One region of the Gorillibacterium sp. sgz306347 genome, then DNA from elsewhere that is predicted to be linked to it. Evidence: riboswitches for the same ligand, from Rfam matches in the RefSeq annotation. Region 1 holds a riboswitch; each other region holds the start of a gene.
What was found. A riboswitch is a leader RNA that binds a small molecule or an ion and turns the genes downstream of it on or off. The one in region 1 is predicted to bind cyclic di-GMP.
Positions count from the first base shown of each region.

Region 1 (4,834 bases):
TCTTTCAGCTTTTGCGTCAAATAAGACGTAGAGTCCGCTTTGTAGTAGTACCCGATTACGGCAGACCAGCTCACCGTACTGCCGGAGGGCTTCTGGTAGCGCAGTACGCGGATGAGGTCCGAGCTGGGCGACTCGACGCCTTCCTTCGCGGCAAACGCGGTGAGATGGGCGATCCGGTTCGCCGGCAGCGTAACCTTCGTCGCCCACAGGCCCGAGCCCGAAACGGCGAGCTTGTTCACGTCCTGCAGTGTAGTGCCCACTGCGTCCGCAACGTTAACCCGGATCTGCGAACCGGTCTCGGCTTTGCCTCCGAGCGTATACTGCCCGCCGGAGCCGCCCGGCAAAAAGCCGACCGCCGCCGGGCTCGCCGCCTGCTCGGGGCGGTACAGCTCTACGGATGCCATATCGCCGTAGAAATTGTCGCTTCGGACATCCGTCGGGATCACACTGATAACGTATTGGCCGGGGTCCAGCGGCTTGCCGCCGATTTTGCCGTCCCAATGGTACACGTTGTCCACATACTCCCCGTTCGCGTCGACGGTCGGGTAGGTACCCTCGTGAATGAGCGCCTGCTCGATCGGGTAACCGCCTTCGGGGTTCGGCACGCAGATCGCGATGCGCACGTCATGCGTTTTGGCCGTCTCGGAAGCGTCGAACTTGAAATGAATGTCCGCGCCGGACCCGCCCGCCGTGTTAATGCGAGGCGGATTGACGGTGATCAGGGTATCGGCCTTTACTTTTGTAACGGCCAGGCCGGGCACGACCGGAATGCCGGTCAGCAATAGCGTGACCGCTAATAAAAGGCTAAGAAACGCCTTGGTTCTCTTTTTCAGCACAAGTGCTCACCTCTGGATTGGAATAGGAAGGGCTTGGGACCGCCGGGCATTATTTCGCCGACGCGGCCGGGGTGCGGACCATTTTGCGCAGGGACAGGTTTCCCTTGCCGTCCGCCATCACCAGTTCGTCGCCGCTGTACCCGATATACGTGCGGTTTTTGGCGGATTCGCCGATCGTGAACACCTCGCCGGTCTTCAGATTGACGCCCCGCACCAGCACTTTCCCGTTCACCGCTTCCATCCATGCACCCTGCGTGTCTCCGATGGCCAAAAAGCCGTATTCCGCCTTCTTGACGCCCGCTGCGGTCAAATCCTTCGGTTTTGCGGCCGCATTCGACGTGTTCAGAAGCAGGTACTTGCTCCGGCTCTTGTTGTCCGCCGCTTTGGCAAGCACGTCTGTTCCGTTAAACGCAAACCAGCTCAGCGTAAAGCCCGAGGCGCTCATGTTCAGGCTGTGGGTCGTGCCCGCCGCAATATCGTACAGGGCGGCATCGCCCTCGTCGGTCAAAAAGGCGACCTTTCCCTTGGCCACAACCGGCTGGCGCCCCGATTCCACGGGCATTTCTTCCCCGCCCGAGGCCAGATCGAGCAGATAGATCGTCGACGTATCCGAACGGCTCCAGACCACGTGATTGCCGCTGATCGACAAGCTGCCGAGCGGACCGTCCACGGCGTTCAGCCGGGCCGTTTTTTTGGTCTTCAGGTTGTAGGCGTACACGTCCCAGTACAGCGAACCGCTGCTGCGCTCCCCTTTGTCAAACCAAACGACGGTATTACCGCTTACTTGCGGACTTTGCTTGCGGGCGGCGGTTTTCGTAAGGGTCTGTTTTGCTCCCGTTTTCAAATCCAGGTACTCGACCTGCGGATGACCGGCTTTGTCCTTTGCGATCGAGACCAAACCGGTCCCCGCCACGGAAGCGTCCGCCGCGCTCGCCTGCCCGGCGGTTTTCCGGTCCTGTGTCTTGTACGTGACCGAAGCCGCGCCGCTTTCGGCGGCAGCCGCGAATAAAGATGCGACCAAGAGCAAGATAACCGCCAGCACAATCTGTTGTTTCGATTTCATCCCTCTGTTTCTCTCCTCGTATGACCGTTTTCGGGCACAAAAAAATCAAGCCCGTGAAGCGGCCCGGCTGCCGTCCCGCTTGCAACCCCCGCTTGGGAGGGCGGCAATGCGGCTTAGGCCCGTGGCTTTGCGTCTCCGCCTTTCGACGGATTTGCCTTTGATTCCAACTTGATTTCAGTCCGCTATGTAGGTCATTCGTGGTGGCGCTGCGGCCTATTGGTTCTATCGGCTTTTGGAATGGAAAGTTGAATCTTCTCTTCAAGAAAAAGCAAAAACCGGGACGAAAGTCCTTTTGAGGACCTCGTTCCGGTTTTGTCAGCGCCAAACGCTGATTCGCTCCGTTTTGTCGAGAAAGGCGGCGGACATCGCTTTCGCTCTTGCGGCCAGAAGCCGTTTCCGGCCTTCGGCCGTGCGGGTATAGATCAGCTCCGCCGGACCGATCTTCTTGGCCCACAGCGCATGAAACCGCTCCGCGTCTTCCTTTCTCCGGCCGATCTCTTCCGGCACGGCATAATAGTCGCGGCGCCTTCCAAGAAAAGACCGGGACTCGCGGTAAAGCAAATACCGGGGGTTTTGCACCGGCTCGAGAAGCTGCTGAAGGGCCTGAAGAAAAAGCGTCTGCTCTTGAGCGGTTCCTCCCTCCATCCGGCAAACCACGCCGCCGTCTCCGGCTTCCTCCGCCTGGATGCGGTGGCGGCCCGGTTCAGGCTTCACAAGCTTCATCGCATAGAGGGATTCATAGACGGCTTCTCCCGCCAGCCGAATGCTTTTGCCCGGTGAATGATGCCGGAGATACAGCCGTACGCCCTTTACCAGGGACGGCAACGCCGGAAGCGCTCCAGCCAGCGCGATCAAAGCAAGCTTCACACCGGCCGGCATATCCCCGAAAACAAGCCGCGGCTCGAGGAGCGCCTCCAAGAGACCGAACAGCCCGGCGGACGCCGCCCACAGCAGCAGGGCTTTGACGGTTTGCCCAAAATAGTACGGGCGGGGAACCGTCTCCTCCGTGGAGACCAGCTGTTCGTTCATTCCCTCGTGGAGCACCAGCGCCGCCTCCCACCGTTCACGCAGGCGGGCGCGCTGCCGGGCCCGTTCAAAGGTGCTCCGGTTTTGCCCGCTCAGCCAGCCGGACGTATACCGGTCCGTTTGCAGGTCCATCCGTCCGATGCCGGATTCAATGGTTTCCCGCGTCACGGAAAGCCCGACCAGCGAGCGGAAGCGGCGGCTGAGCGAAACGAGGTCCCGTCCCCCGTCCGGCTGCTCCGTATCCACGCAGGCGAGGTGCCAAATGGCGCCGGTTTTGGCGGGGTTGTCTTTTTGCGTGCGGATCGCGCGCCCCCGCATTTGATTGGAGAGCATAAAAGAGCCGACGTAGGACGCCAGGACAAGCACATTGAGGCACGGCGCGTCCCAGCCTTCCCCCAACAGAGCGGCCGTTCCGATCAAAATCCGGATGCCGCCCCGCTCGAACACTTCGGTAACCACAGCCACCAGTTGGGAAAGCGGAGCGCCCCGAAGGTCGAGCTCGACATACGCGCCGTCGTGTGCCAGCGGCCACGCGGTCCTCGGCAGGACGGCAAGCGATCCGCACAGGATGCCGAGCGGCGCGCTCACCTCCTCGCGGCGGCGCAGCAGCTCGAAGACGGGCACGACCCCGAGCCGGTTAAGCGGAGGCGCCCCCCCGCCCGCCCCGGGAAAGCTGTCTTTGCGGATGTAATCGGCCAGCACCACCAGGCGCAGGTCCTCCTTCAGCAGGTTCTGCTCGAAGGAGACAATTTCGCCGATGCCATGCAGCTTTGAGGCGCTCTGCGTCAGCATCCGGTCGAAAGCGGGGGTGGAGCGGAACGAAACCCGGCGCTTTTCGGCCGCCCCGATGGCCCGCAGCTTTCCGCGCCACTCCTTCAGCGCCGGGTTTTCCTCATCCATTCGCTTGTCCCGGTACAACAGCCCGGTCAACAGCTCCCCGGCCCATTCGTCCGTCAAAGGCGGCACTTCTTCGCCTTCCACGCCCAGCGCTTTCGCCGCCAGGGGCCAGCCGGGAAGCCCCGCAGCCTTCAAGTAGATCACCAGACTGGAAAAATACCCGGGAGCCGTCAACGCCTCCTCCAAATGCTCTTCCGTCCGAACTATCCACGGATGGCTGCCGACCGCTTCCCGAATGGCGGGGTCGAGCAGCAGCTCCTGCTTCAAACGGGCGGCGTTTCGGCGGAACTCCCGCAGGGGGCCGTATTCCGCTTCATTGGGCTCGGTCAGAAAAATATAATCCTGATGCGGGCAAAGCTCCGCTTCGCGCACAAGCTCGGGCACGCTGATTTCGGCATCGATCGGGCCGCACAGCTCTTCGTACCGCTGCCACTCGGCCTGCTGCACATCGTACGGCGGCGTGGCGGTCAGCGCAACGACGGCCGGCCGGTTCAGGGCCGAGCGCAGGCGCAGCGCGCTTTTCCACCAGGCCGCCCGCAAATGGTGCGCCTCGTCGAGGATGAGCGTCTGGAAGCCCATCCGCTCTATGGCGGCGCGCGCTTCGGCCGGCCGACTTCGCCCGGCGGGAGCGGCCTCCCTTCCGCCCCGCTCCGGCGCTGCCCGTGAACCAGCGTCTGGCGCCCGCCCGGTCCCATCTGCGGCTACCCCGAAAGAGGGCTCCGCCGGCTTTTGACCCTCTTCCGCTTCCTCCGGTCCATTTTCCGACGGCATGTCGTCTTCTTCCGCTTCCTCCGGTCCATTTTCCGACGGCATGACGTCTTCTTCCGCTTCCCCGAAAGCGTCTTCCGCCGAATTTTCGCCTTTCCCGCTCTCTCCGGCCCGTTCCCCGGGTGGCTCAACCTCTTCCGGCTGCGCCCCCTCTTCCCTTTTATACAACTCATGCAGGGCCTGATACGTGGTGACCGTGACAAAAGCGGGCTTGTGCAGCTCAAGCGAAACCCAATCCGGAAGC
Region 1 is NZ_JCAPET010000005.1:54,880-59,713, reverse strand. Features, by position in the region: gene AC6I6H_RS04590 (RHS repeat-associated core domain-containing protein) at 1-836, opposite strand, end outside; gene AC6I6H_RS04585 (TolB family protein) at 886-1,899, opposite strand; cyclic di-GMP riboswitch class I at 1,954-2,065, opposite strand; gene AC6I6H_RS04580 (DEAD/DEAH box helicase family protein) at 2,215-4,834, opposite strand, start outside.

Region 2 (4,834 bases), on a different contig from region 1:
CGAGGCGAAGCGCTTCTTCGCCGGCAACAGCTTTTATACGACTGCCGCGAACCGGATGGCGCGGCATGTGTGGCGGGATGCCGTCACGGCGGAAAGCGTGGTGGACTTATGCTGCGCGGCCCGGTAGCCGGCCGGAGCTTTTCCCGGCGGACAATGGTATCCATGCTGCTGATTCTTGCGGCGATTCCGGCCACCATCCTGTTCGGCGTGTTCGTCCTCCAGGACCGGAAATATTACTTCATCAGCCTGCTGATCGTGCTGTATACACTGCTTCCGTTTGCGCTTGTCTTTGAAAAACGGAAGCCGCAGGCCCGGGAGCTGATTCTGATCGCGGTGCTGGCGGGCATTGCGGTGGCGGGGCGGGGCGCCTTTTTCATGCTGCCCCAGTTCAAGCCGGTGGTCGCAATCGTGATTGTTGCTGGCGTCAGTCTGGGGGCGGAGGCGGGTTTTCTGGTCGGGGCGGTGACGGGCTTTGTGTCCAATTTCTTTTTCGGACAGGGGCCGTGGACGCCTTGGCAGATGTTCTGCTTCGGCATTATCGGCTTTCTGGCCGGGCTTTTGTACCGCAAAGGCCTGCTCGCCAAAAAACGGCTTCCGCTCTGCCTGTTCGGCGGCCTGGCGACTTTTTTTATCTACGGCGGCATCATGAACCTGAGCGCGCTGATGATGTTCACGCCCCGCTTCACCTGGGGCGCGCTTCTGGCCGCCTATGCGTCGGGCTTCTGGTTCGATCTTGTGCATGCGACCGCCACGGTGGTGTTTTTGCTCGTGCTTTCCCGTCCGATGATCGAGAAGCTGGAGCGGGTGAAGCGGAAGTACGGGCTCATGGAGTGACGGGACGGGAAACGATTCTCCAATCGGTCTAATCCTTATTGCCTCCGCCAGAGTGCCCCATCGATATCGGAGATTGGAAAAGAAAGCTGCGGTCGTCTCCCGGCGAACGGGCATGAAGACCCGAACTTCAACTTTCCAGAGGGCTCCCGCTCATGGGGATGGATAGGAAGTGCAAAAAAGCACCTCATCCTGCCGTTTTCCGCTATTTTAGACCGAATAGATGCAGAAAGGCAATTAATTCTTCAATTTTCTCTAACTATCGTTTCTTTTAGCGGACATAAGTGCGAATACGTTCTTATATTACGACGGGGACAGGAAATGATAGGAAATAAATGCCGTTTTGCAGCTATTCGCATCACCGTTCCCTGGTTATCATTTGCTGGACCGGTTGCATCTCATCCCCCTCCCCGACGCTTGCCTTTTTTTGCCCGGAGAGGATTAGAAAAAGACGGCGGACAAGCAAACCGGAACGCCTAAGAGAGCGCCTACATGGGGGGCCTTCCAACCTCTCCTCTCCTAATCTGCTAATACACGAAACGTGGAGCTATTGGAAAACGGAAGGAATCGGCAATGAGCCGAATGAAGGTTTCTACGAGGACCGGAATAACGATGATGGCGGCTCTTCGCGCACAATCTGGAAGCAGATCATTTGGGCAATCAGACAGCGGTGATTTCTACTGATGAAATGCTGGACGATGGCGGCAGGAAATTGCATACCGCAAGGGCGGATGCGGCTGGAGGTGGACCGCAAAACGGGCCGGGTCCGCAGCACGCCGTTTGAATGAGAGGGGCGCGGGCGCCTCTCTTTTTTTGACCGGTTTCGTTATAACGGTTTTTTCCGGCAGGCGGGAGGACGGTTTCAGGTAGAATGGAAGTGCCTGGCGGCTGTCGCAATTATTTGCTTGAAAAGCGGTCACTAAAAATGCGGAGGAGGAAACGACCATGCCATACGGACCGGATCCGAATGCGGTTCACCCCGTGGAGGGACTGAACCGGATCTGTTTTGTCAAAAACATCATCACCCGCCCGAACATCCAAGTGGGGGATTACACGTACTACGACGACCCGGAAGGCCCGGAAAGGTTTGAAGAGCATGTGACGCATCACTACGAGTTCCTCGGAGACAAGCTGATCATCGGCAAGTTTTGCGCGATCGCCGCAGGAGTGGAATTTGTAATGAACGGGGCGAATCACCGGATGAATTCGGCGACCACGTACCCTTTCAACATCATGGGCGGGGGCTGGGAAAAAGCGATGCCGGCGCTGGACGATCTTCCGTTTAAGGGAGATACGATTGTCGGCAACGATGTCTGGATCGGGCAAAACGTCACCATTATGCCGGGGGTCCACATCGGCGACGGGGCCATTATTGCGGCGAACGCCGTCGTGACCCGTGACGTTCCGCCCTATCACATCGCAGGCGGGAATCCGGGCCGGATCATCCGCAAGCGGTTCGACGACGAGCTCATCGCCCATTTGCTGAAGCTGGCGTGGTGGGATTGGCCGCCGGAAAAGATTTATGCGCATCTGGAGGTTCTGTGCAGCGGCGACCTAGACCGGATTCGGAGCTTGAATGGCTGACGGAGAGCTTCTGGACGTTAAAGACGTTCTGGCAGTCGGCGCAGCCTTCGTTTGGCAAGCCCCCTTTCGGGAGCAGTGCGAAGTTCCACAGCAGCACCGTTTGTCCCGACTCGGGGAGGCTCTGAAAATAAGTTGGTGCTTTGTCCAACTCAAATTGTTGCCGAAATCCTTGCTCAGCCACGCTGCACTCGTGAAATAGACCGCTTTATCAGGAAGCTCATCGTGGAACCCGCTTATCGCTTCCAACGAACGTTCATAGCATTGATAAGCCGTTCCCGCCGTATAGGGAGCGGCCTTTTCATGCCGAGGCAACGTTCGGACGCCCATATTGCTCCCTTTTTCTCCTGATAATCTCTATATGACTAAAGTAATCCTAAAAAACGACATAATTTTACACGTTCACAATTTATACCTAATTTTATGAAGGAAATCGAAATAGGAATATGGAATTATCCTACTAGCTATTTCTGCCATATATAGGCAGTTGGAAGCAAGTCAAGTGATCGATAAAGGCAAACCCGCACGAAAGTCGGGGACGCAAAGCCACGGGTCTAATCCTTTTTCCTTTGGAAAGAAGGGATGACAGCCGGGTTGCCGCAGTCTCTTTGGCTTGCTTTTTTTTAGTGGAGAGATGGAGGGGACTTATGTCGAACAGAGGCAGGATTATGGCAAGGCTCGTCAGTTTGTTGTTGATTTTCTCCCTCGTGCTTCCATCGGTGCAGGGGGCCTATGCGGAGGCTACAGGGGGAAGCCTTCTTCGCGTCAGCTTTCAGCCCGGCGAAATCCCGGCCTATACCGGCTACCTTCCCGATTACGGGAAGCTTTACGGAGAGCAGAACGGCCATGTGTACGGGTGGAATATGCCGCACGAGGAGCAGACCGTAACAACCAGCACGTACGGCGATCCCGGCATCGACAACAGTGTGCGGCTGCTGCCGGGAGGCGAATGGGGCATCCAGGTGGAGAATGGCAGCTATGAGATCAGCGTCACGGTGGGAGATGCGGTTTACGAAAGCCGCAACACGCTCTTTGCCGAAGGCTTCGCCCTGCTGGAAGGTTTTCCTCTGGAGGCCGGCCAGCATGCTACGGTCAAAAAAACCGTTGCCGTTTCCGACGGGGTTTTGACTCTTAACCAGGGAACGGACAGCGAAGCGCGAACCGTCCTGAACTGTCTGACCCTAGCCAAAGCGGTGCGCGTGGACAAAAAGCTGCAAAAACCGCAGATTTCGCTCCCCGCGGTTGAGAACAAGGTGCAGGGAAACCACCTTCTGTTGTCCGGCTCCGTCATCAATGAACATTTTGCGCCGGCATACATAGAAGTGGACGGATTGCGGGAGGAAATCGCCCGGTACTTGACCGGGAAAGCGGAGGCGGCGGCAGCCGCGCGCCAAGCGCTGGAGCAGACCGCCGTTCCGGCCGGCGGGAACGACATCGCGTCGATTCAGGCAGCGATTGCAGCGGCAAAAGGACCGGTGGCGGCTGTCAAAGCGGGACAATTGAACCTGGACAAAGGAGCGACCTTCGGCAGCCCGGAGAAGCCGGTCCACCTTATTCTGGACAGCATCAACACCAACCGGAGTCTTGACCTGGTTGTTTACGGCTCGCTGCAACTGAAATCGGACCTGAACGCAAATGCTCCGCTGCGGCTGTCCCTTCACGCGGTGCCTTCGGTCAGCGGCGCATCGGGCGATTTGACGGTGGGCGGCGCGTTTCACTTGAATCAGGATTCCGCCGTCGAGGTGGCCGGAAAGCTTTATGCCGGCAAACTGACCTATAACAACGGGAGCTTGACCGTAAATGCCGGCGAGCTTGCGGTTTCCGGCCAACTCGACATCAATACAACGGTTCGGATGGAAATTGCCAATGAAATGACGGTTGGGGAGATTGTCTCAAACAACCAGACGGCCCGTTTGATTATTCGCCGGGCGGACTTATTGGTGCGGGATAACATAAGCGTAAATAACCATTTGGAAATTCATACTGGCGGGGTGTTTGCGGCGGGCGGAAATCTGATCTCCAACCGGACGCCGATTATCGTAACCGGGGACGCAGGGGCGGGCGAAACGCAACTCAAATACACGCTGTACGGGCTAAAGGCGGAGTATTACAGCAACCCGGATTTTTCGGGAACCCGCATTGTGCGCCTTGACCGCAATATCGACCTGGAATCGGTTCCCCGGTTAACCGGTCCCGGCTTTGGCGACAACGATTTTTCAGTAGTCTGGTCCGGTCGGGTAGAGCCGCGTTATTCCGGCACGTACCGTTTTGAAGCCGTCTCCGGGGAAAGCGTAAAGCTGTGGGTCAACCAGGTCCTGCTCGCCGATACCGGACAAGGGCAGCGGGAAGGGGTTCTGCAGCTGGAAGCGGGCAAAGCGTACGATTTGCGTATGGAATACATCCATAAACAAGGCGCCCCGCA
Region 2 is NZ_JCAPET010000035.1:21,471-26,304, forward strand. Features, by position in the region: gene AC6I6H_RS16975 (ABC transporter ATP-binding protein) at 1-127, shown strand, start outside; gene AC6I6H_RS16980 (ECF transporter S component) at 163-834, shown strand; gene AC6I6H_RS16985 (Vat family streptogramin A O-acetyltransferase) at 1,777-2,415, shown strand; cyclic di-GMP riboswitch class I at 2,917-3,014, shown strand; gene AC6I6H_RS16990 (fibronectin type III domain-containing protein) at 3,060-4,834, shown strand, end outside.
Region 2: another riboswitch for cyclic di-GMP. It lies ahead of AC6I6H_RS16990 (fibronectin type III domain-containing protein); the one in region 1 lies ahead of AC6I6H_RS04585 (TolB family protein).

Region 3 (4,834 bases), on a different contig from region 1:
TTCTGCTGGTTGCCGCCGGAAAGCGAACGCACCACGGAGGTCGCTCCCTGGCCGGAACGGACGTCAAAGCTCTTGATAATCCGGTTGGCGTACTCGCGAATCGCCGATTTGCGGAGCAGGCCGCGTTCGGCAAACGGCTTCCGGTTGTACACCTGCAGGACCATGTTTTCCTCCAGGGTATAGTCGAGGACAAGGCCCCGCTTCTGCCGGTCTTCTGGAATGTGCCCGATTCCGCTGCGGATGCGCTGGCGGATCGACGCGCCGGAGATTTCCTTGCCGCCGAACAAAATGCTGCCCGATTCAATTTTGCGCAGGCCGGTAATCGCTTCGACCAGCTCGGTCTGTCCGTTGCCTTCGACACCGGCAATCCCGACAATTTCGCCGGCGTGCACGTCGAGGGAAAAGGACTTCAACGCCAGCACCTTTTTGCCGCTTTTTACCGACAGGTTGTCCAGCTCCAGCACGGTCGGCCCCGGTGTGGCGGGCTTCTTGTCCACCCGGAACGAAACCTGACGGCCGACCATCATTTCGGCCATGAGGGCTTCGCTCGTATCGGCGACATCCACCGTTCCGATCGTTTTGCCGCGCCGGATGACCGTGCAGCGGTCCGCCAGCGCTTTGATTTCTTTCAATTTATGGGTGATCAGGATAATCGATTTTCCTTCGGCGATCAGGCTCTTCATGATCTTTCCGAGCTCCTGAATTTCCTGCGGGGTCAGGACTGCCGTCGGTTCGTCAAAAATAAGCACTTCGGCGTCGCGGTACAGCATCTTGAGGATTTCCACACGCTGCTGCATGCCGACCGATATATCTTCAATTTTGGCATAGGGGTCTACGTTCAGGCTGTACTGCTTGGACAGCTCTTCGATCCGGCGGGCGGCCGTCTTGACGTCCAGCACCACGCCGTACCGGTTCACTTCCTGGCCCAAAATGATGTTTTCGGTAACGGTAAAATTCTCAACCAGCTTGAAATGCTGGTGCACCATACCGATGCCCAGGTCGTTGGCGACGTTCGGGTTGGCGATTTTCATTTCCTTGCCGCGGATCTTGATCGTGCCGCGGTCCGGCTGGTACATGCCGAACAGGATGCTCATCAAGGTTGACTTGCCCGCCCCGTTCTCGCCGAGGAGGGCGTGAATTTCCCCTTTTTTCAGCGTCAGCGTAATGTTGTCGTTGGCGACGACACCGGGAAATTCTTTGCGGATGTTGTGCATCTCGACTACGTAGTCCATGCAACGACTCCCTTTTTTCGTTATGGTATCCTTTTCGACTTCAAGCCAAAAAAAAGACGGAGGAACCCGTCTTTTTTTTGGCTTCGGTCTGAATTACTTGATCAGGTCGCCTTTTTCGGCAGCAACCGTGATTTCGCCAGCCTTCAGCTTCTCGAAGGTTTCTTGGACCTTGGCAACCGTTTCTGCGCTCAGGTTCGGGTTTTCTTCCGGAATGCCAATGCCGTCGTTCTTCGCGTCAAACGTCAAGGTTTGTCCGCCCGGGAACGCGCCGTCCAGCTCCGCTTTGATCATGTCGTAAGCGGATTGGTCGATTTTCTTCATAGCGGAGGTCAGGATGACCGATTTTTCGCCTTCGTAGATGCCGTCCGCGTATTGGTCAACGTCAACCCCGATAACCCAGGCTTGGCCTGCGCGGTTTTTGGCTTCGTTGATCGCGCCAACGCCTACGCCGCCGGCTGCGGTGAAGATGACTTTTACGCCGCGGTCGTACATTTGGGCGGCCAGTTGTCCGCCAGCGGCGGAGTTGTCAAAGCTGCCTTGGTAAACGACGTTTTCCGGTTTGATGCTCAGCTTCGTGCCAAGGTTTTCGTTTGCGTATGCAACGCCTTGCTGGAAGCCCCAGTTGAACTTCTGAACGGCCGGGATTTCCATGCCGCCGATAAAGCCCGCTTCGCCTTCCTTCAGCTCGAGAGCGGCAGCGACGCCGGCGAGGAAGCCGGATTCATGCTCGGCGTAGAAAATCGCGACGGTGTTCTCGGCAACGGAGTATTTGCTGTCGCCGCTGTGAGGAGCGCCGTCGATGATAACGAATTTTGCGTCTTTGTATTTCTCTTGTGCTTTGAAGATCGCCGTTTCGAATTTGAAGCCCGGCGTTACGATAAACTTGAAGCCTGCATCGTACAGGTTGCCGATTTCCTTGGTGTAGTCGGCTTCCGTCGTACCGGTAGGTTTCAGGTACTTGTGTTCCAGACCGAATTCGGAGGTTGCCTTTTCAATGCCTTCCCAGGTGCCTTGGTTGAAGGATTTGTCGTCGATGGTGCCAGCATCCGTAACCATGCCCACTTTGAAGTCGGCGTTTCCGGCCGGTGCGCTTTCCGAAGGTTCCGTGGTTGCAGCCGCTCCGCCAGCCGTCGCCGACGGGGAAGGACTTGCGCTTTCCTTGGTGCCGCAAGCTGCCAGAAGACCCATCATCATCACGAAGATGGTTAATACAAGAAAGCCTTTTTTCATTCGTCATTGCCCCCGATATCCTGAATTATTGGGAAACCATTGGTTTGTCCAGTTCTAACTATAAGCAAAACAACCGCCAGTTTCAACTGATTTTCAGCCACTTTTCGCGTTTTTCCACCCTTTTTTGAAAGGTAAACGATTACATGAGGCGGAATTGCGATCATTCTCCTTTAATGTGTCCAAAACGTTCGAAAAACCCTCACGCTCCATGTGAGGAGGCAAGGGTTTTGATGGTCGGCGCTATCGCACAGTAAATGTAGTCGAGGAATTTCTTCTTAATAAACTTTGGCCCCTTGATAGTCGGACGCTTTCTTGGCGAAGGACGTTTTCAGGTTCCCTTGTTTATAGCCGGCGTCAACCGTGGTGTCGACAATGACCCACTTGCCGTTCAGGAGAACTTCGTTCCAGGCGTGGTATTCATCGACCAGCGAGGATTGGCCCATAACCAGCTTCGTCGGAACCCCGACGCTGCGGAGCATGGCCGCATACAGAGACGAGTAACCGTAGCAGATGGCCTTCTTGTCGGCCAATACTTTGTCGATGTCCGGAATGTAGCCGCCCTTGACCGTTTTGGCCAGCTCGTAGTCGTATTTGACATTCGCCACAATGTAATTGTAGATGGCTTTGGCCTTTTGCTCGTCCGTCTTCAGGTTCTTCGTCAGTTCCTTTGCTTTCTTGACGGCTTGCGTTGCGTTCTTCCAATCTACGTTTTGAACGGAATTGAGATAAACCGCCGAGCTGCTGCTCAGCGAAACCTTGACGGAGTCGCTGTAAAGGGTACGGTATTTGTTGCCCGAAACGTTCTCGAGAATCGAAACTTTGTACTCGCCGTTGCCGGATTGCAGCGGGAACGCTTGCTTGTCTTCGGCCGGCAGCAGATCGTACGTGTAGGTGCTCTTGTCTTTGGAGATCATCACTTTGGTTTTTACCGAAGCTTCGGCGTTATAGGTTACAGCAATGACGCCGCGGTGAAGATTGGACTTGTCCAGCCACGAGGCGCTGGAAGCCGCTTCAGCAGCGGGCGCATATGCGGAAAGACCGAGAGACAATACCATGGCAGAGAGAAACGGCAGGATGAATTTACGCATGGATAAAACCCCTTTTCGGTAGCTGGCTGCCACCCCCGGAGGGGACAGGCCCTGTAGCTTTGCGTCCCTGCCTTTCGGCAGGTTTGCCTTGTCGTGGTTAGCTTTATCCGATAAATGTGAAGCCGATGGAATGCAACAAAAAAAGCCTGTCCATTCGGTAGCTGGCTGCCACCCCCGGGGGGAAGGCCCTGTAGCTTTGCGTCCCTACCTTTCGATAGGTTTGCCATTTATCGTGTAAGCTTTTACTAGTACTAGTTTACCAGAAAATGAGAAAGAATCAAGGCTTTTCGTCAAATTTTTCAGAAACATTTGCTCCGGTTTTCGGAAGAATCGTAGTCCTCTCATGCTGCCTAAATTCTACGCGGCGCTGCTATTTGCGCTATTTACCGGAAAACAACGGAAGATGAAACGGCTCCAAATCTATTCCTTGAAAGAGGCTGATAGACGATCCGGCTAGCATAGCCGCCCGTTTAAGCATTTGCTACCGGACAGGCGGGCTATTAACTGGGCGGTAGTCGGCAAGCCTCTTTTCAACATATGCTTTACCCGAATAAAAACACGCCTGAAAATGCGGGAACGGCAGCCGTCGCCGCTCTTGACGGTAGCGATGGCTGAGACTCGTTCTCCCATACGCCTCCTTTTGAGCCGTCCGATGGCTATTTTAGCCCCGAGCTAATCTCCTTCCCGTAATTTTCACAGTATGTGATGTCTCGGAGGTGAGCTTGGAGGGCTAACGGTTGCCACAGAGGCTATTTGCTTCAAAAAAGGGGCTTTCAATTTGTAACGGTTGCCACAGGGCTTATTTTCGGTTTTTTGTTTGTTTTGGCCCGTGATTTTGCGAAATAGGCGCCGTGGCAACCGTTAGCCGTAAAAAAGGCCGATTTTTGCGCAAATAAGCGCTGTAGCAACCGTTAGCGCACGGCGGTGGAGCGGCACCGAACAGAAGGGCCCCATGGCCGTTTCATTTTCCTTCACGCTATCCCCGTTTACCTTCTCATATGCAAGCCTCCTAAGCGCCCGCTTTCCCCGGATTCTTTTCGGGGCAAGCGGTATTCCGGGAAACAGGAAAAACCACAAAAAAACCCGGATTCACCCGGGTTCAGTTCGTAATGGCTGATATGCACGTCATAGAAGGGGGGGGCGGATTGCAGACATGGGGCGAGGCAGGACCCCGCCTTTTTCAATGGCCGGCTTTTGGCATCATTCGAAATGTCCGTGTCATTCCCGCTCCGGAATCCGGCGTTAGCTGGAATGCCGCCTCTGCCCTCTTCCATTTTCAAGATA
Region 3 is NZ_JCAPET010000038.1:39,197-44,030, forward strand. Features, by position in the region: gene AC6I6H_RS17560 (ABC transporter ATP-binding protein) at 1-1,232, opposite strand, end outside; gene AC6I6H_RS17565 (BMP family lipoprotein) at 1,326-2,462, opposite strand; gene AC6I6H_RS17570 (transglutaminase domain-containing protein) at 2,738-3,550, opposite strand; cyclic di-GMP riboswitch class I at 3,565-3,648, opposite strand; cyclic di-GMP riboswitch class I at 3,704-3,785, opposite strand; gene AC6I6H_RS17575 (class D sortase) at 4,827-4,834, opposite strand, start outside.
Region 3: another riboswitch for cyclic di-GMP. It lies ahead of AC6I6H_RS17570 (transglutaminase domain-containing protein); the one in region 1 lies ahead of AC6I6H_RS04585 (TolB family protein).

Region 4 (4,834 bases), on a different contig from region 1:
TTGCCGAGTTCTGCCTCTGGAACGCTTACGACGACATGACCAACTTCCAGCGCAACCTGAGCACCGGCGAGGTGGAAGTGAAGGATTCGGTCATCTACCACAAAACCGAGTACCGCGAGCGCCGCGACCATTTTGCGTTCTATTCCGTAAACGCGCCGGTAACCGGCTTTGACACCGACCGCGACACGTTCCTCGGCGCTTACAACGGCCTGGATAACCCGCAAGCGGTGGCCGCCGGCAAATCGTCCAATTCCGTCGCCAGCGGCTGGTATCCGGTCGGCTCGCACAGCCTGGACATCTCCCTCGCGCCCGGCGAAGAGAAAACCTTCATCTTCATTCTCGGCTATGTTGAAAACCCGCAGGAAGAGAAATGGGAATCCCTCGGCGTCATCAACAAGACCCGCGCGGAAGCCATGATCGCCCGGTTCGCGAAGGACGAAGACGTGGACGCCGCCCTGGCCGAGCTCGCTTCCTACTGGAACAACCTGCTCTCGAAATACATGATCCAAAGCGGCGACGAAAAGCTGAACCGGATGGTCAACATCTGGAATCCGTATCAATGCATGGTTACGTTCAACATGTCCCGCTCCGCCTCCTATTTCGAATCCGGCATCGGCCGCGGCATGGGCTTCCGCGATTCCAACCAGGACCTGCTCGGCTTCGTTCACCAGATTCCGGAACGGGCCCGCGAGCGGATTCTCGATATCGCCGCCACCCAATTCGAGGACGGCAGCGCGTATCACCAATACCAGCCGCTCACGAAACGCGGCAACACCGAAGTCGGCATCGGCTTTAACGATGACCCGTTGTGGCTGATCAGCGGAACCGCCGCTTACGTGAAGGAAACCGGCGACTTCAGCATCCTGGACGAGCAAGTTCCGTTCGACAACGACCCGGACAACACCGCTACCCTGTTCGAGCACCTGAAGCGCTCCTTCTACCACGTGCCGAACAACCTCGGGCCGCACGGGCTGCCGCTGATCGGCCGCGCCGACTGGAACGACTGCCTGAACCTGAACTGCTTCTCCAACACGCCGGGCGAATCGTTCCAGACGACGGAGAACATTGAAGGCAAAGTGGCGGAATCCGTGTTCATCGCCGGCCTGTTCGTGTTCGTAGGCCCCGACTATATCGAGCTCTGCCGCCGCCGCGGCCTGGATAAGGACGCCGCCGAAGCGGAAGCCCTCATCAACGGCATGAAAGAAACGACCATGAAGCACGGCTTCGACGGAGACTGGTTCCTCCGCGCCTACGACCACTTCGGCGACAAGATCGGTTCGAAGGAATGCGAAGAAGGTCAAATCTTCATTGAGCCGCAAGGCATGTGCGTCATGGCCGGCATCGGGGTGGAAACGGGCGACGCCGTAAAAGCCCTCGATTCCGTCGTCGAGAAGCTCGAAACCAAGCACGGCATCGTGCTGCAGCAGCCGCCTTATTCCAAGTACTACATCAACCTGGGCGAAATCTCTTCCTATCCCCCGGGCTACAAAGAAAACGCCGGGATTTTCTGCCACAACAACCCGTGGATCATGATCGCGGAAACGGTTGTCGGCCGCGGCGACCGCGCGTTCGAGGTGTACAGCAAGATTGCACCGGCATACCGCGAAGAGATCAGCGACCTGCACCGCATGGAGCCGTACGTCTACTCGCAAATGATCGCCGGACGCGACGCGGTTCGCCACGGCGAAGCCAAGAACTCCTGGCTGACCGGCACGGCCTCCTGGAACTTCGTCGCCATTACCCAGGCGATTCTCGGCATCAAGCCGGAGTTTGACGGGCTGATGGTAGACCCCTGCATTCCGCAGGCATGGGACGGTTACACGATTACCCGCGTCTTCCGCGGCGACACGTTTGAAATCAAAGTGTCGAACCCGAACCATGTCCAAAAAGGCGTGGCCAAGGTAACGGTAGACGGCAAGGAAATCGAAGGCAACATCCTGCCGGTTATCGGCGATGGCGGCACCCATCAGGTGGAAGTCGTCCTCGGCTAAGCCGATTCCGGAAACAGCAAAACCGGCATTCCGCCCTTATTGGGCAGGATGCCGGTTTTTTTGTTTTCCGTAGCGGCTGTGTACTTCCCTCGCACTCCTGCGATCCGCTCAGACAATGCGCCCCTGCATGCGGAACGCACTCTTTACGCCCCTGATGCAGGTTACGATTCCTTTTTACTCGGGGCGTAGCCATTCCTTTTCGCGAATGGCCCATTTGCTCCGGGCAAAAAAAATCCTCTCCGCCTGCGGGAGAGGGATGCCGGGTTACGGATTACGGGCTGCCGGGCGGTTAAACCGCGACCACGTAAATATCAAATTGCCCGTAGGATTGAAGATTCAGCGGAATCGCCATCGACTTCAGCTTGCCGTTGCCGGGCAAGTTGCCGGTTTCCATAAAAAACGGCGGCGTAATGTCGACGACAATGCCCTGGTTATACAAAAGGGTGCTTGCATTGCCGCTGATCATGTTGCCCAGCTCGGAGATGGCGCTGCGGCTGATTTCGTCAAACTCTGTCAGAGCGTAACCGCCCATCATGGCGGAGGCGATCTTCAGCGCAACCGGTTCGGGAAAGCCGAACAGGATGTCCCCGGTCATTCCGCCCACAATGCCGATTTTGAGCCAGACGTGATTGTCCTGCATCTCAATGAGTTTGATCTTCAATTCTCCCAGCGTCGGCTTCACCTGAATCAACGATTCGATAACCGTGCAGGAAGACATTAGAAACGGGTTGATGTACTCTGCCTGCATTTTCCTCGCCTCACTCCCAAAAAAATCTGCGAATCAAGCGATACCGGTCATCCCAACAAGTTCGCAACATGTTGTTCGGCAACCCGGCTGCCATGGGAGTTTCTGTTCCTTTAGGCCCGAGGCTTTGCGTCCCCGTCTTTCGGCGGGTTTGCCCTTATCGCTATCTGCTGTTAGGACCACAGTCCTTGTCGATATTACAAGTATAAGGTCCCAAGCAATAATTAGCAATAGCACAAGGCAGAGCCCGACACAATTTTACAAATCTTCAGCATTTGAGAGACTTCTTTCCTAGTAGCCGGTCGCATCGGCTTCCTGGAGAACCGAAATCAGTTCGTCGTGAATATGACCGTTTGTGGCAGCGACATGCCGGACGCCGAGATGATAGTCGGTGTTCCGGGTATCGCTGATCCGTCCGCCCGCCTCCTGCACCAGGAGAGCGCCGGCCGCCAGATCCCAGGCATTGAGGTTTACTTCCCAAAAAGCGCTCAGGCGTCCCGACGCGACATAGGCCAAATGAAGGGCGGCAGAGCCGCCGTTGCGGACATTGCGCACCTTTGGAACCATGGCCGTAAGTCCTCTCATGTTGGCTTCGGCCAGACTGCGGTCGGTCGGAAAGCCGGTGGCAACCAGGCTCGTGGCCAGGGTGCTCTCTTCCGCCACCCGGATCGGCCGCCCGCGAAGATAGGCGCCTTTCCCCTTTTCGGCTACAAACAGCTCATCCCGCGACGGGTCATAAACCACACCTACGATAACTTGTCCTTTATAGGCTAGGGCGATGGAAACCGAATAAAAGGGAAACGTATGCACAAAATTGGTCGTTCCATCGATCGGATCGACAATCCACAGGTATTCCGCGGAGCTTGCTTCCTCCAGCGCCTTGGCGGAGGCCAGGGGACCGGGCTCCACGCCTTCCTCCCCCAAAAACGAATGCGTCGGGAAATGCGTCAGGATCAAATTTTTGATCAGCTTTTCCGACCCTTTGTCAATCTCCGTCACCAGGTCGTGCTGCGAGGTCTTTACCTGAAGCGAGGTGAAGGCGCCCAGCTTGCTTTTGATCCATTCTCCCGCCTTCGCCGCCGTGTTGATGGCGACGGCCGTATAGCTTTTGCCGCTCGGGGAAAAATGCACGTTCGGTTGGTCTGCCAAAAGGATCACTCATTTCCGGTAGTTTTGCGTTTCATTTAGTATAAAAGAGTTCCCCGGGAAAAACCACGGAGCAGTAGCCAAAAATTATCGTTACTCCTGACAAACCCGCAAAACGGAAAAGGCATGGCCCCCGGCTATCCGGCTGCCATGCCGCGGCCCGTCCGCCGCCCGCCCGGCTTAAACCTCGACGGACGCGCCGTCCAGGCGCCGGACGCCCTCCATCTTTGTCAGCTCGTCCATAAGCCGAAACAAAGCTCCGTCCTTTTGCTTGGCTTCGATCATTACGTCCAGCCGGGGGGTGCCTTCCGCTACCCGGCGGAAAAACTCCAGCAGCGGACCGGGATCTACATAATCGGCATGCGCCCGCATATCGGACTCCGATTTCGGGCTCGAGGCGTGAATCTTGGGCGGGATCGCAGCCGCCCCGTCCCGTTCCCAGGTGCGCCGGATTCTCGGCCAGAGCTCTTCCGCCCGCTCGCCTCCCCCCGGGTTAACCAGGTGATGATGGATGTCGAGCACCATCGGGACGCCGACTTGCTCGGCGCATTCCAGCGTCTCCAGCGCCGTGTATGTTTTGTCGTCATTCTCCAGCGTAAGCCGGTTTCTGATCTCGTCCGGCAGGGCCGCAAAACGCTCGTGGAACCGGGCCAGGGCGGTCTCTTTGCTGCCGTAGGTGCCTCCGATATGGATGTTGCATTTGGACCGCTCGTCCAGCCCCATGGCCGCAAGCATGCCCGCCTGATGATGCAGGTCCTGCAACGATTTCCGCAGCACATCCTCTTTGGGAGTGGTCAGAACGGTGAAGTGATCGGGATGAAAGCTCGTCCGCATGCCGTGCAGCTTGACGTAATCCCCGACTTCCCGAAAGCTGTCCGCCAGCGCGGGCAGCGGATTCCAGCCTTCCGTCTCCGGATGTGTGACAAGAGGCACAAGACGGGACGAGAAGCGA
Region 4 is NZ_JCAPET010000036.1:9,758-14,591, forward strand. Features, by position in the region: gene AC6I6H_RS17055 (glycoside hydrolase family 94 protein) at 1-1,991, shown strand, start outside; gene AC6I6H_RS17060 (chemotaxis protein CheX) at 2,281-2,739, opposite strand; cyclic di-GMP riboswitch class I at 2,814-2,902, opposite strand; gene AC6I6H_RS17065 (inositol monophosphatase family protein) at 3,028-3,885, opposite strand; gene uvsE (UV DNA damage repair endonuclease UvsE) at 4,063-4,834, opposite strand, start outside.
Region 4: another riboswitch for cyclic di-GMP. It lies ahead of AC6I6H_RS17060 (chemotaxis protein CheX); the one in region 1 lies ahead of AC6I6H_RS04585 (TolB family protein).